3 regions of the Cupriavidus sp. 05N38 genome follow, and region 3 is predicted to be linked to each of the others. Evidence: predicted binding sites of a transcription regulator. Region 3 holds the regulator's gene; each other region holds the start of a gene.
The links. The regulator LexA, encoded in region 3, represses DNA repair genes until DNA is damaged. The targets are predictions, from matches to a motif close to ACTGTATNNNNATACAGT.

Region 1 (4,910 bases), on a different contig from region 3:
CGACAGCACGGCCCCCGAACCCGGAGACACGGCAATCACCCAACAAGCTGCGAAATAGGCCAGCCAGACTTCYAGACGCATGACATCACTCCTTGAATAGAATCCAGAATCGCGCCCGCACGGGCGCTTGCAAACGTTATCTCATCGGCCCGGCGCGCGGCATGGGGCACCACCGGCCCGGCGCAGCTCAGAACGGATGGAAGCTGGTGAGGAACTGGTCGACCTGCTCGGCCTGGCGCTGGTCGCGCGCCGCGTCGCCCGCCTCCAGCACCACCGCCTGGTAGACATGCACGCCCGAGGCCACCAGCCTTGCCGTCAGCCTGCGCGCCGACTTGTCCTGCGGCGACACTGCCGCCACCTGCACCTCCACGCCCTCCAGCGCCACCGCCGGCGTGGCGGCGGACATCACCGTCACCTGGCGGGTCTTGACCGCATCGGCCGGATGCGGCCCGAGATTGCCGAGCAGCCCGGCCTGCATCGATGCCAGCGCAGCCTGCCGCATGGCGGCATCGTCGGCCGGCAAGGTCACCACGCCCACGGCGAACAGGGTCTCGTCGACCCGCGCCGCCTCCATCGTCATCGGCAGCTTGCGCCCGGCAATCGACACCTCGCGCGCGGCGCCGCTCGGCTTGCCCGGATAGAGCGCGGCATAAGCCCCTTCGTTGGACTGGATGGTGCGCCAGTCATAGCGCGGCGAGCAGGCAGCCAGCGCACAGATGGCCGCGATCGCAACAAGCCCGGCGAGCGAGGGTGACGAAAAACGGGAAAACCAGGCGTGTGGCATCGCGGCAGTCGGGGGGGCTGAAAGCCTGGCAGCGGTCCTGCGAACCCTGCCCGGGAATGTGCGGTCCCGCACCCCAAGGCATGCCGGCACGGCGCCTCGGGTTCGGGCAGAAGCCGCTATTATCGGGGAACCCGCGCGCCAGCGCGCATTCATTGCCCACCCCATGCCACGCTCTTTGCAAACCTTGCCACCGGCGCCGCCATCGCCAAGCACGCGTGCGCGGCTGGCCGCGCGCGCCGCGATGCTCGGCGCAGTCCTGCTCGCCATCGGCACCGCGGCGATGGCCGCCTCCACGCACCTGCCGCCTGCCACGGACCTCGCCGCCCAGGCCGCGGCGGCCGCCAGCAGGGGCGAGCCGCTGGTCGTGCTGGTCACCCTGCCCGACTGCGTCTACTGCGAGACCGTGCGCCGCAACTATCTCGGCCCGCAAGCCGCCAGCGGCGAGATCGTCGCGCGGGAAATCGACATGACCTCGAATGCGCCCCTGCGCAACGCGGACGGCACCATGACCACCGCGCGCGAATGGGCACGCAGCCGCAATGTGGCGGTGGCGCCTACGGTCCTCTTCCTCGATGCACGCGGCCGCTCGCTGGCCACGCCGCTGCGCGGCCTGCAGCCTGACTTCTACGGCGCCTACCTGGAACAGGCGCTGGACCAGGCCCGCTCTGCCCTGGCAGCGACGCCGCGGTGAGCCGCGGTCCGGGCCAGGCCGCGCGGATTCCTGCGGCCAATCGCCGCACCCTTGGCGGCGCCGGAATTGCCTCCGGCAGCGCATCGGCGGGGGCAGTAGAATGAGAGCTTGTCTCTGACCTGTCGGCACGCATCATGACGACCTCGGCTTCCCCCTCGCCTTCCTCCCAGCGCAAGCTCTGGCCCGTCATCGCGGGCGTGCTGCTGGCCGCCGTGCTCGGCTGGTTCGGCTATCGCGCCATCGCGCCGGCCAACGCGGCGCCGCCGGCCACCTTCACCCTGCTGTCCGGTGAAAAGGTGAGTACCGCCGATCTCAAGGGCAAGGTCTACCTGGTCAACTTCTGGGCCACCAGCTGCGTCACCTGCGTCAAGGAGATGCCGGAAATGGTCCGCACCTACGACAAGTTCAAGGACAAGGGCCTGGAGTTCGTGGCCGTGGCGATGAGCTACGACCCGCCGATGTACGTGATGAACTATGCGCAGACCCGCAAGCTGCCGTTCAAGGTGGCGATGGACTCCGACGGCGCGGCGGCCAAGGCGTTCGGCGAAGTGCAGCTGACGCCGACCACCTTCGTGATCGACAAGGACGGCCATATCCTCAAGCGCTACGTGGGCGAGCCCGAGTGGGACGCGCTGCACAAGCTGCTCGACGGCGCCCTGGCCAAGGCCGCCTGACCGGGACCGCCCGGCCAGCGCCAGAGCCAGAGCCACCTTTTCCGCAAGCCTTTCCAGCCACATACCCGATGGCAAGGCCAGGCACGCAACGCCCCGGCTTGCACGCCTGGCCTGTATAGATATACAGTTACCGGCAGCTTTCCCCCGCCCATGCACGGCAGCGCACATGCGCGCGCCCGCATTCCTGAGGCCCCTGCCGTGTTACTCGATTCTTCCCCTGCCTTGCTGGATTCCGCGCCCGGCGACGCACTTTCCGCCGTGCCGCCTGCCCAGGCCACGCCCGCCTATCTCGCCAGCCTGAACCCCGAGCAGCGCGCCGCCGTGACGCACGAGGCGGCCGCGCCGCTGCTGGTCATCGCCGGCGCCGGGTCGGGCAAGACCAATACCCTGGCGCACCGCGTGGCGCACCTGGTGCTGGGCGGCGCCGATCCGCGCCGCATCCTGCTGCTGACGTTCTCGCGGCGCGCCGCCGCCGAGATGGGGCGGCGCGTCGAGCGCATCGTCGACCAGGCGCTCGGCAACCGGGCATCCGGCGCGGGGCGCGCCGCGCTGCACTGGTCCGGCACCTTCCACGCCATCGGCGCGCGCCTGCTGCGCGAGTACGCCGAGACGCTCGGCCTGTCGCCCAGCTTCACCATCAGCGACCGCGGCGACGCCGCCGACCTGATGAACATGGTACGGCACGATCTCGGCCTGTCGGCCCAGGCCTCGCGCTTCCCGCGCAAGGAGACCTGCCTGGCGATCTACTCGCGCGCGGTCAATACGCAGGCCCCGCTCGACGACGTGCTCAAGCAATGGTTTCCGCGCTACGCCATGTGGGCGGATGCATTGCGCGGCCTGTTCGCCGGCTACGTGGAGGCCAAGCAGAAGCAGCACGTGCTGGACTACGACGACCTGCTGCTCTACTGGGCCCAGGCGCTGGGCGAACCGGCGCTGGCGCAGGACATGGGCGCGCGCTTCGATCACGTGCTGGTCGACGAATACCAGGACACCAACGCGCTGCAGGCCACCATCCTGCTGGCGCTCAAGCCCGACGGCCGCGGCCTCACCGTGGTGGGCGACGATGCCCAGTCCATCTACGCCTTCCGCGGCGCCACGGTGCGTAATATCCTCGATTTCCCCACGCAGTTCTCGCCGGCGGCGGACATGGTCACGCTGTCGCAGAACTACCGCTCCACGCAGCCCATCCTGGCTGCCGCCAACGCGGTGATCGGCCTGGCGGCCGAGCGCTTCACCAAGGACCTGTGGTCAGACCGCGGCTCGGCCGAAAAGCCGGACATCGTGGTGGTCAACGACGAGGCCGACCAGGCCCGCTACGTCGCCGAGCAGATCCTGGCGCGGCGCGAAGCCGGGCTGGCGCTGATCGCGCAGGCCGTGCTGTTCCGCGCCGCCGACCACAGCGCGCAGCTGGAGATCGAGCTGGTCCGCCGCAATATTCCCTTCGTGAAATTCGGCGGCCTGAAATTCCTGGAATCGACCCACGTCAAGGATGTGCTGGCGGTGGTGCGCTGGATGGAGAATCCGCGCGACCGCATGGCGGGTTTCCGCGTCCTGCAGCTGATGCCGGGCGTGGGCCCCAAGACCGCCGCGCGCGTGCTCGACGCCATCGATGTCGCAACCGGGCCGCTATTCGCGCTCGAATCGTTCGAGGCGCCCCCGGCGGCGGCCGAGGCCTGGCCGCAGTTCGTCGCGCTGGCGCGCAGCCTGATGGCGCCGGCCGCGCCGTGGCCATCGGCCTTCGAGCAGGTGGTGGCCTGGTACCAGCCGCACCTGGAGCGCATGCACGACGACGCCCACGCGCGCGCCGCCGACCTGCAGCAGCTCGAACGCATCGCCGCCACCTACGCCTCGCGCGAGCGTTTCCTGACCGAACTCACGCTCGACCCGCCCGACGCCTCCAGCGACGAATCCGGCGTGCCGCTGCGCGACGAGGACTACCTGATCCTCTCCACCATCCACTCGGCCAAGGGCCAGGAATGGAAGGCCGTCTATGTGCTCAACGCCGTGGACGGCTGCCTGCCGTCGGACCTGGCCACCGGCACCACCGAGGAGATCGAGGAAGAACGCCGCCTGCTCTACGTGGCGATGACGCGCGCGCGCGACCACCTCGACATCGTGGTGCCGCAGCGCTTCTATGTGCACCAGCAGCCCGGCTACGGCGACCGCCACGTCTATGCCTCGCGCACGCGCTTCCTGCCCAACCGCGTGATGCCGCTGTTCCACAGCCGGGCGTGGCCACCGCCGCCGCCCGTGCCGGACGCGCCGGCCAAGGCGCCGCTGCCGAAGCTGGACCTCGGCAGCAAGATGCGCGATATGTGGCGCTGAGTCGCTGAGTCGCCGCGCCTCAGTGCACCGCGGCGCCCGCCGCGCGCACCACTTCGACCAGCGCACCCGCGCGCAGCGTCGCGGCGATGGCTTCGATGTCGTCGGTCATGTAGCGGTCCATCGCCAGGAAGGGCACGCGCTCGCGCACGAAGCCGAACACCGCGCGCCCGGCCGGCGACAGGTGCTCCACCGCGCCCGCCAGCTCAGCCGCCTGGCATGCCGCCAGCAGCTCCACGGCGAGGATGTACTGGTTGTTGTCGATGATGCGGCGCGCATTGCGCGCGCCGATCAGCCCCATGCTCACCACGTCCTGGTTGTCGCCGTTGGACGGCACGCTCTGGATGCTGGCCGGGCTGCAGATGGTGCGGTTCTCCGCGATCAGCGCCGTGGCCGGATACTGCGCGCCCGCGAAGCCGCAGCTCAAGCCCTCGTTGGC
Region 2 (4,910 bases), on a different contig from region 3:
ACCACTCGAATACCGTGCCGAGCGAGGAGGCGAAAATCACCTTCCTCTCTTCGGCCGTCATCGCCGTGCCCTGGGCGCTGCCGCCAGGCATCGCCACGTTCTGCGCATTAGCCATTTGTCTCCTCCGTTTTGTCATCGGAATCTTTCGGGTGGACAGCCGGAACGCGCTTGCGGACACGGGACAGTCACCGAAGTTCAATGGATTGTGGGAGGCGAAACTTACTGAGTTCTGACAATTTCCGCCGAGTTCGCCACTAAACGCTCGGGGTATACGCTAGCGAAATGCGGGGTGCGGGATTGTTGCGGCGCGACGTCCGGGGTCCGGGTTGGGCGCGGGAGGGTTCATCGCGACGCGGCGCAGGCGCCTTCTTGCTATGCAGCATCCTCCCGCCGCGCGTCCATCCCGGGCCGGGCGGCGGCTTCGTCCTCGCCGGCTTCGTCGTCAGCCAGGTTCATGCGCCAGGCGTAGAGGGCTGCCATCAGTACGTAGATGATCAGCGCACCCTGCGCGCCTACCCAGAACGAGAAGGGCCAGCCGAAGAAGTCGAAACGCAGCTCGCGCGCGAACCAGCTGACCACGAAGGTGACCACGAACCAGATTGCCAGCAGCGCGGCGATCCAGCGCAGGTTGCGGCGCCACGCGTGCCGCGCGGCCGAACCGGGCTGGCCTGCCGCGGCGCGCGGGCCGGGCGGGCGGGCGGCGCCGCTCATGCCGTATCTCCGGCGACGGGCCGGCGCAGCGTGATGCGGAAGCAGGCGCCGGCCAGGCGCGGCTCGGACTGGTAGACGTTGTCGACGATGCTGACATCGCCGCCGTGCTGCTGCACGATCTCGCGCACGATGGCCAGGCCCAGGCCGCTGCCCTGGGTCTGCGTGCCCAGCACGCGGTAGAAGCGCTCCATCACGCGCTCGCGCTCGGCCACCGGGATGCCCGGGCCGGTGTCCTCCACCTCGAGGTAGGCGAACGGTTCGAAGGCGTCCGCCCTTGCGCGCACGGTGGCGTGGCCGCCCGCGGGGGTGTAGCGGATCGCGTTGTCGATCAGGTTGTTCAGCATTTCAGTGAGCATCAGGCGGTTGCCCTGCACCATGACGGGATGATCGTCGGCGTCGACGCCGAGATCGATGCTGCGGGCCCAGGCCTGCGGCAGCCAGTCCTTGACCACCTCGCGCGCCAGCGCGCCCAGGTCCAGCGGCGCCATGCTGCCGGCACCGGCCAGGTTCTCCGTGCGCGCCAGCGACAGCAGCTGCGTCACCAGGTGGGCCGTGCGTTCCGAGCTGCCGGCGATCTGCGCCAGCGACTTGCGCAATTCCTCGGGCGACTGTTCGCGCTGCGCCAGTTCGGCCTGCATGCGCAGCCCGGCCAGCGGGGTCTTCATCTGGTGCGCGGCATCGGCGATAAAGCGCTTCTGTGTCTGCACCGACATGTCCAGGCGCGCCAGCAGGTCGTTGAAGGACGCCACCAGCGGCGTGATCTCCTGCGGCGCGGCGTGCTCGTCGATGGGGCTGGTATCGCCGGGATTGCGCGCGCGGATGCGTTGCTGGATCGCGGTCAGCGGCGCCAGCCCGCGCGTCAGGCCGAACCACACCAGCACCACCGCGAGCGGCAGGATCACGAACTGCGGCAGGATCACGCCCTTGATGATCTCGTTGGCCAGGCGCGCGCGCTTGTCCAGGGTCTCGCCCACCTGCACCAGCACCGGCTGCGTGTCGCCGCCGTGCTTGAGATCGACATAGGTGTAGGCGACGCGCACGTCGTTGCCGGCCACCCGGTCGTCGCGCAGCGACACCAGCCCGGCGTGGCCGCGGTCGTCCTCGCTGGGCAGCGGCAGGTCGTTGTCGCCGGCCACGAACTCGCCGTGCGTGCCGACTACCTGGTAGTAGATGTTGTCGCTCTCGTCGGCACGCAGGATCTCGCGCGCGGACAGCGGCAGCTGCAGCGTGACGCGCCCGTTGACCTCGCGCACCTGCTGCGAGAGCACGATGGCGCTGGCTTCCAGCGAGCGGTCGAACGGGCCGTTGGCGATGGATTTGGCCACCAGGTAGGTCACCGCGATGCTCATCGGCCAGAGCAGCAGCAGCGGGGCCAGCATCCAGTCCAGGATCTCGCCGAACAGCGAGCGCGGGGACGGATGGCCGGCGCTGTCCTCAAGGTGCGGCAGGGCTTCGGCCAGCGCTTCGTCGGCGACGCCGGCATCCGGCGAGGCGGATCCGTCCGGGGACGATGCGGGCGGCGCGGGCCGTGCGGCCCGCGCGCGCCGCCGGGGCAGTCGCAGCAGGCTCATGAGACGGGAGTAGGGTGGTCCGGAGTGGCCGGAGTGGCGTAACCAGGGTAAGCAGGGGAAGGCAAGGCGCGGATGGTGTCTCCTAGCCGTGGACCGCGGCAGCCTGGAATTTCTCCAGGCAATAGCCCAGGCCGCGAACCGTGGCGATGCGGATGCCGCCCACCTCGATCTTCTTGCGCAGCCGGTGCACGTAGACTTCGATGGCGTTGTTGCTGACCTCCTCGCCCCATTCGCACAGGTGGTCCACCAGTTGCTCCTTCGATACCAGCCGCCCGGTGCGGGTCAGCAGGATTTCCAGCAGCCCCACCTCGCGCGCGGAAAGGTCCAGCATCTGTTCGTTCAGGTAGGCGATGCGGCCGACCTGGTCGAAGGCGAGCGGCCCGTGCCGCGTCAGCGTGGCACCGCCGCCGGACCCGCGCCGCACCAGCGCGCGCACGCGTGCCTCCAGCTCGGACAGGGCAAAGGGCTTGGCCATGTAGTCGTCGGCGCCCAGGTCCAGTCCCTTGACGCGCTCGTCCACGCCGTCGGCCGCGGTCAGGATCAGCACCGGCACCATGGCGCCGCGCGCGCGCAGGCGCTTGAGCACTTCCAGGCCGGGCATGCGCGGCAGGCCGAGGTCGAGGATCAGCAGGTCGAAGGTCTGGGTGGACAGCGCCGAATCGGCCTCCACCCCGCTGGCGACATGATCTACGGCATAGCCGGAGTGGCGCAGGGAGCGCGTGAGGCCGTCGGCCAGCACATCGTCATCTTCGGCGATCAGAATACGCATGGTTGTCTCCACCCAGGCTCGGCTTTGGCGCACCTTTTGTGACCCGTCGTTGCCAGGTGACGCGGGTGGGGCTTGCCAAGCATACTGTTTTTTTATACAGTACCCGCTTGTTCCGGTCGCGCTTTGCGCGGGCCGGCATTTACCGGATTACTAGCCGCCTCTTTTACGCGCAAGTCGCGTGGCGAGTTGCGCGGCGCGGGGCGGGCGCAAGCCCGCAAAAGCAGGCAGCGCGCCACATGCGGCCTATTTATACACCATTGATGGAAGGACGACCATGGATGACGGCAAGAAGGCGAGTGCTGGCGTGAACGCCGAAAAGCAGAAGGCGCTGGCGGCCGCGCTGGCCCAGATCGAGAAGCAGTTCGGCAAGGGCTCGATCATGAAACTGGGCGAAGCCGACATCGATCAGGATATCCAGGTCGTGTCCACCGGCTCGCTGGGCCTGGACATCGCGCTGGGCGTCGGCGGCCTGCCGCGCGGCCGCGTGGTGGAAATCTACGGTCCGGAATCCTCGGGCAAGACCACGCTGACGCTGCAGGTGGTGGCCGAGATGCAGAAGCTGGGCGGCACCTGCGCCTTTATCGACGCCGAGCACGCACTCGACGTCAACTATGCCGGCAAGCTGGGCGTGTCCGTGGGTGATCTGCTGATCTCCCAGCCCGACACCGGCGAGCAGGCGCTGGAAATCACCGACGCGCTGGTGCGCTCCGGCTCGGTCGACCTGATCGTCATCGACTCGGTGGCGGCACTGGTGCCCAAGGCCGAAATCGAAGGCGAGATGGGCGATTCGCTGCCCGGCCTGCAGGCCCGCCTGATGAGCCAGGCGCTGCGCAAGCTGACCGGCACCATCAAGCGCACCAACTGCCTGGTGATCTTCATCAACCAGATCCGCATGAAGATCGGTGTGATGTTCGGTTCGCCCGAAACCACCACCGGCGGTAACGCGCTGAAGTTCTACGCGTCGGTCCGCCTCGATATCCGCCGCATCGGCTCGATCAAGAAGGGCGACGACGTGATCGGCAACGAAACCAAGGTCAAGGTGGTCAAGAACAAGGTCTCGCCGCCGTTCCGCGAGGCGTTCTTCGACATCCTCTATGGCCAGGGCATCTCGCGCCAGGGCGAAATCATCGATCTCGGCGTGGATGCCAAGGTCGTCGAGAAGTCGGGCGCCTGGTACAGCTACAAGGGCGAGAAGATCGGCCAGGGCAAGGACAATGCGCGCGAATACCTGCGCGAGAATCCCGATATCGCCGACGAGATCGAGAACAAGGTGCGCGAATCGCTGGGCGTGGTGCTGATGAACGGCACGCCTGCCGCCGCGGTCACTGCCGCCGAGGCCTGAGCGCAGCCGGCCGGGGCAATCCCGGCCGCGATCCGAGCCTGACCGGGGCGGCACGTGCGACAGCGCGCGCCGCCCCGGTGTCATTTGGTGTGCATTCGCGACGTCTTTCTTCATGGCCACCCGTCCCCCTCTCTCCCTCAAGGCCCGCGCGGTCGGCTACCTGTCGCGCCGCGAGCACAGCCGCACGGAGCTGGCTCGCAAGCTGGCCCCGCACGCGGAGTCCCCGGAAGCCCTGGAGCAATTGCTGGACGCGCTCGAGCGCGAGAACTGGCTGTCCAATGCGCGCTTCGTCGACAGCCTGGTGCACCGCCGCGCCAGCCGCTACGGTGCCGCCCGCGTCATGCAGGAGGCTCGCACCCACCAGCTCGGCAGCGATCAGCTGGCCGACCTGCAGGAGCGCCTGCGCGATTCCGAGCTGGAGCGGGGCCGCGCGGTCTGGCAGAAGCGCTTCGGCGCCCCGCCGGCCACGCCGGAAGAGCGGGCAAGGCAGATCCGCTTCCTGGTGGCCCGCGGTTTC
Region 3 (4,910 bases):
GGGCATCAGCGCGAGGAAACGCGCGCGCTTGATGGCCGTATCGAGCTGACGCTGATAGTGAGCCTTGGTACCGGTCAGGCGGGCCGGCGTGATCTTGCCGTTGTCGCCGATGAAATCCTTCAGGGTGTCCAGATCCTTGTAGTCGATCTGTTCCACGCCAGCCACGGTGAAGCGGCAGAAGCGCTTGCGCTTGAACAGCGGGTTCTGCTGTTGGAAGCGCTTCTTGTTCTTGTTGTCACGTTTGACGAATGCCATGATTCAATCCTTTTCGAATGCTTTACATCCAGTGATGTGAAAGACGAGAGCCTTGCTGTTGCGGTGCTTGCGAGCGAGGAATCCTTCGCAGTCGAGCATCGCGCCGAGCGGGGTACGCTCGAGCCGTTGCCCAACCTGGCCGATTCCCATGGCGGCGATGGCAAATTCCACCTGCCTGGGCGTTTGCGCCTCGACGGTCTGGCCCGCGTACTGCAAGATGCAGTTGACGACGGGGACGCCTGCCGGGGTGTAGCGCAAGGCATCGCGTTCGGCGAGGGTTGCGCAGAGCCTTAACTGGTTCAACGCTGCCTCCCTTCCCGATGCCTGTACCCATGCCCGCCCGCGCCGCCGCGACGCCTCACGTACTCAGCGTCTGCGGCAACCGCAACGGTCCGCACTTACGCGGCCGGGGCTTCGCTGGTCTGTTGCGCGGCCTTGCGGGCTTCTTCGCGCTGCACTTCCTTCATCATCGGGGACGGTGCGGTTTCGGCCTTCTTGGTCTGAACGATGAGGTGGCGCAGCACCGCGTCGTTGAACTTGAACGCGTGTTCGAGTTCAGCCAGGGTTTCCTTGCCGCATTCGATGTTCAGGCAAACGTAGTGAGCCTTGGCCAGCTTCTGGATCATGTAGGCCATCTGACGGCGGCCCCAGTCTTCCASGCGGTGGATCTGGCCTTCCTGCGACGTGACCAGCGTCTTGTAACGCTCGATCATGGCCGGAACTTGTTCACTCTGGTCCGGATGGACGATAAATACGATTTCGTAATGACGCATTGACGCTCCTTTTGGATAAGCCACCCGGGCGCCATGTCCGGTGCGGCAAGGTTGGATAGCCTTAAAGTATAGCGCGCTTTCGCCTTACTCGGCAAGTCGCTTCAACTCCCCGCGAACAGCGCCTGCAGCGCGACCGGATCGGACGCCAGCGCGGGAGTCCCCGCCAGGGCAAACAGCAGGAGCACGCGTGCCTTATAAGGATTCAGGTTGCCGGCCGCAACGAAAACACCGGACGCCGGCCGCGGCGCCACCGGAATCGCCACATGACCCGCACCGGTGCGCGAACTGCGCACGACCGCCACGCCGGCCGCGGCCGCCTCGGCCAATGCCTCGGCCAGCGACTGGTGGATCGAGCCGTTGCCCGCGGCCGCCACGACAAGACCGTTCACGCCCGCCCCGACCAGCGCGTCGACGACCACCCGGCCCGGCTCCGCATAGCTGGCGAGAATCTCCACCTTGGGCCAGGCCTGCGGCATCGGCATGGCCGCGGCCGGCAACCGCGCCGGGGCGCGCGTGAAGCCCACGAAGTCATCCTGCACATAACCGACCGGCCCGCCCGCTGGCGAAGCGAAGGCGTTCACTGCCGACGTGTGCGCCTTCACAACGTCGCGCGCGGCGTGGATCTCCTGGTTGATGACCAGCAGCACGCCCTTCCCCACCGCCTGCGCGTGGCTGGCCACACGCACGGCGTCGAGCAGGTTCAGCGGCCCGTCGGCCGACAACGAGGTCGAAGGCCGCATGGCCGCGGTCAGCACGATGGGCAGCCCGACGGGACAAGCGAGGTGCAACACCATCGCCGTCTCTTCGAGCGTGTCGGTGCCGTGCGTCACGACAATGCCGGCAACGTCGGGTTGCGCGGACCAGAAGCGGATGCGCTCGACCAGCCTCGACCAGAGCGCGAACGACATGTCCTTGCTATCTACCTGGGCGACCTGCTCGGCCTCGATGCGGGCCACACTGCCGAGCGCCGGCACCGCGCCAAGCAAGGACGCCACCGGCACCGTGGCCGCCTGGTATTTGGCGCTACTGGCCGGATTGGAGGAGGAACCTGCGATGGTGCCGCCGGTGGCGAGCACGACGACGCGACGCAATAGGGACATGGCGGGGGACGTGTTGGAATCCGGATTCAAAAGACACGAAATCAGCGATTTGCGTGCCGCGGATTGTAACTCGCTTACCGCCCCACACTTGCGACCAGCACAACCCGCCTGGCGTGCGACAAAGCGCCTGTCGATGAGCAGCCTCCCAAAATTCCGCTTGCACTTCACTCGATACTGTATAAAATCACAGCATACTGTTTAAACATACAGTGCTTTCACATACGGCGACCATGGCGACCCTGACACCGCGACAGCAGCAGATTTTCGACCTGATTCGCAGCACCCTCCAGCACACCGGCTTCCCGCCCACCCGTGCCGAGATCGCCGCCAAGTTCGGCTTCTCCTCGCCCAACGCCGCAGAAGAACATCTGCGCGCCCTGGCACGAAAAGGCGTGATCGAACTCACGCCTGGCGCGTCGCGCGGCATTCGCCTCAAGGTATGGCGCAGCGACTCGGAACTGCCCGACCAGTTCTCCCTCCCCATGGCCGGCGTGATGCAACTGACGCTGCCGCTGGTCGGGCGTGTCGCCGCAGGTAGCCCAATCCTTGCGGCCGAGCATATCGACCGCCAGTATCAGGTCGATGCCTCGGTATTCGAAGTCCAGCCCGACTACCTCCTTCGCGTCCGCGGCCTGAGCATGCGCGACGCCGGCATCCTCGACGGCGACCTACTCGCCGTCAAACGCGCCAGCGAAGCCGCCAACGGCAAGATCGTCGTAGCCCGCCTCGGCGACGACGTCACTGTCAAACGCCTCAACCGACGGGGCGACACCATCGAACTGATCGCAGAGAACCCCGACTTCGCCAGCATCATCGTTGAGCCCGGCCGCGAAGAGTTCTCGCTCGAAGGCATTGCCGTCGGCCTGATTCGTACCGGCGCCTTCTGACGATTCAACAAGTGCGGCTGGAGCGGGCCTGCCCCGCATCAAGCTGCACCCGTTTGTYCCAACGCCACCCGCGCCGCGGGTGCCGCCAACTGTTGTTGCAAATTACCAGGTGTAGCCATGCTGCCAGCCAACCGCTTCTCCGCCCGCCGCCCCGTCAAGCCCGTCCCGTTCCGCCAGTCCAAGGGCGTGCGTATCTATCAGGGCGCGCAACGCCGCACCATGGTCGGCAGCATGGCAGCCATCTGCCGCATGCTCGAACTGGAAGATCTCCCCAAGCTCTCCGCGTGAAATCGCGTTGCGTATCCCTCGATTCAACGGCGCCCTGGCATCACGAAAAAATTTGAGCGAAGTACTAGCCATCCGCGAATGAAGTTTGTATAATCTTGTTTTTCGTCGATCAGCACTCAGCTGAAAGACTACGACGGTGGCTGTAGCTCAGTTGGTAGAGTCCAGGATTGTGATTCCTGTCGTCGTGGGTTCGAGTCCCATCAGCCACCCCAGAATTGCATTGCAAAAACAGCGAGCTGCGAAGCTCGCTGTTTTTGTTTGTGGGTCTGTTATTTGTCTCAGGCCCGATCGCAAGCCGATTCCGGCGCCCTCTCCCCTCCCCATTTCGTCTACGCACTCGCGTTATTTGCCTGGCTCAACGAGGCAATAGCGGTATTCTGACGACGCCGTATGCTCCATGCGCGCGGCAAATGCGCGACGTATCTGCTTTCTCGCTACCCACCCGGGAGATCTGGATATGGCTGGCTCGAGCCTGCTTCTGCTGATCGACGACATCACTACCATGCTTGACGACGTGGCGGCCTTGAGCAAATTGGCCGCCAAGAAGACCGCGGGCGTGCTCGGCGACGATCTCGCCCTCAATGCCCAGCAGGTCAGCGGTGTCAACGCTGAACGCGAGTTGCCGGTGGTTTGGGCTGTTGCGAAGGGATCCCTGCGCAACAAGGCCATCTTGGTACCATCCGCGCTGGCCATCAGTGCCGTCATCCCGTGGGCGATCGTGCCGCTGCTGATGGCCGGCGGCGCCTTCCTCTGCTACGAGGGTTTCGAAAAGATTGCGCACGGCTTCATGCATCAGGACGGGCAGGAGACAGCAGCAAGCCCGGCGCCGGAGACGGCGGACCCCACCGCTCTCGAAAGGTCGAAGATCCGCGGCGCAGTGCGTACGGATTTCATCTTGTCGGCTGAAATCATCGTCATTTCCCTCGGCACCGTTTCGAGCGCCGCGTTCGGGACGCAGGTTGCCGTGTTGACGGCGATTGCCCTGATCATGACGGTAGGTGTCTATGGCCTGGTGGCCGGCATCGTCAAACTGGACGACGCCGGACTCTATCTGCACCAGCGCTCATCGGCCGCGGCGCGCGCTGCGGGCCGCGGCATCCTGCGCATGGCGCCCTGGCTGATGCGGGCGCTCTCGGTGGCGGGTACCGTGGCGATGTTCCTGGTTGGCGGCGGGATCCTGGTCCACGGATTCCCCGGCGCGCATCATTTGACGGATCTCGTGACCGGCGTTCTGGCGGATGTACCAAGCGTGGGAAGCAGCCTGGAAATGCTCGGACCGCTGCTGCTCAACGCGGTAGCCGGCATGCTGGCCGGTGCGCTGGTCACTGCCACGGTTGCCGTGGCCAGGTTCGGGATGCGGATGTTTCGGCCCTCCTCCGACTGATCACTCCGAGCCGCGGACCGGTCGCTGCGGATCGGTCACTACGAATCGGCCGCCCAAAAAGCAAAACCCCCCAGTACGTGCGTACTGAGGGGTTTCAAGGGAGAGCCTGGCGATTACCTACTTTCACACGGGTAATCCGCACTATCATCGGCGTGGAGTCGTTTCACGGTCCTGTTCGGGATGGGAAGGGGTGGTTCCAACTCGCTATGGTCACCAGGCATAA

Region 1: the regulator LexA is predicted to act here: its motif matches at 2,260-2,277, upstream of AC1DK4_RS03870 (ATP-dependent helicase).
Region 2: the regulator LexA is predicted to act here: its motif matches at 3,135-3,152, upstream of recA (recombinase RecA).

Annotation. Positions count from the first base shown of each region.
Region 1 covers NZ_JBFTNF010000003.1:157,957-162,866, forward strand. The annotation lists gene AC1DK4_RS03850 (LysE family transporter) at 1-81, opposite strand, end outside; gene AC1DK4_RS03855 (hypothetical protein) at 188-784, opposite strand; gene AC1DK4_RS03860 (thioredoxin fold domain-containing protein) at 1,026-1,475, shown strand; gene AC1DK4_RS03865 (TlpA disulfide reductase family protein) at 1,610-2,149, shown strand; gene AC1DK4_RS03870 (ATP-dependent helicase) at 2,300-4,474, shown strand; gene cmdF (tyrosine 2,3-aminomutase) at 4,494-4,910, opposite strand, start outside.
Region 2 covers NZ_JBFTNF010000036.1:9,331-14,240, forward strand. The annotation lists gene AC1DK4_RS24435 (MFS transporter) at 1-115, opposite strand, end outside; gene AC1DK4_RS24440 (DUF4212 domain-containing protein) at 373-711, opposite strand; gene AC1DK4_RS24445 (sensor histidine kinase) at 708-2,282, opposite strand; gene AC1DK4_RS24450 (response regulator) at 2,365-3,051, opposite strand; gene recA (recombinase RecA) at 3,326-4,393, shown strand; gene recX (recombination regulator RecX) at 4,506-4,910, shown strand, end outside.
Region 3 covers NZ_JBFTNF010000113.1:5-4,914, reverse strand. The annotation lists gene rpsR (30S ribosomal protein S18) at 1-255, opposite strand, end outside; gene priB (primosomal replication protein N) at 259-558, opposite strand; gene rpsF (30S ribosomal protein S6) at 654-1,028, opposite strand; gene AC1DK4_RS39080 (asparaginase) at 1,130-2,128, opposite strand; gene lexA (transcriptional repressor LexA) at 2,359-3,015, shown strand; gene AC1DK4_RS39070 (hypothetical protein) at 3,133-3,303, shown strand; tRNA gene AC1DK4_RS39065 (tRNA-His) at 3,440-3,515, shown strand; gene AC1DK4_RS39060 (DUF808 domain-containing protein) at 3,761-4,687, shown strand; rRNA gene rrf (5S ribosomal RNA) at 4,792-4,905, opposite strand.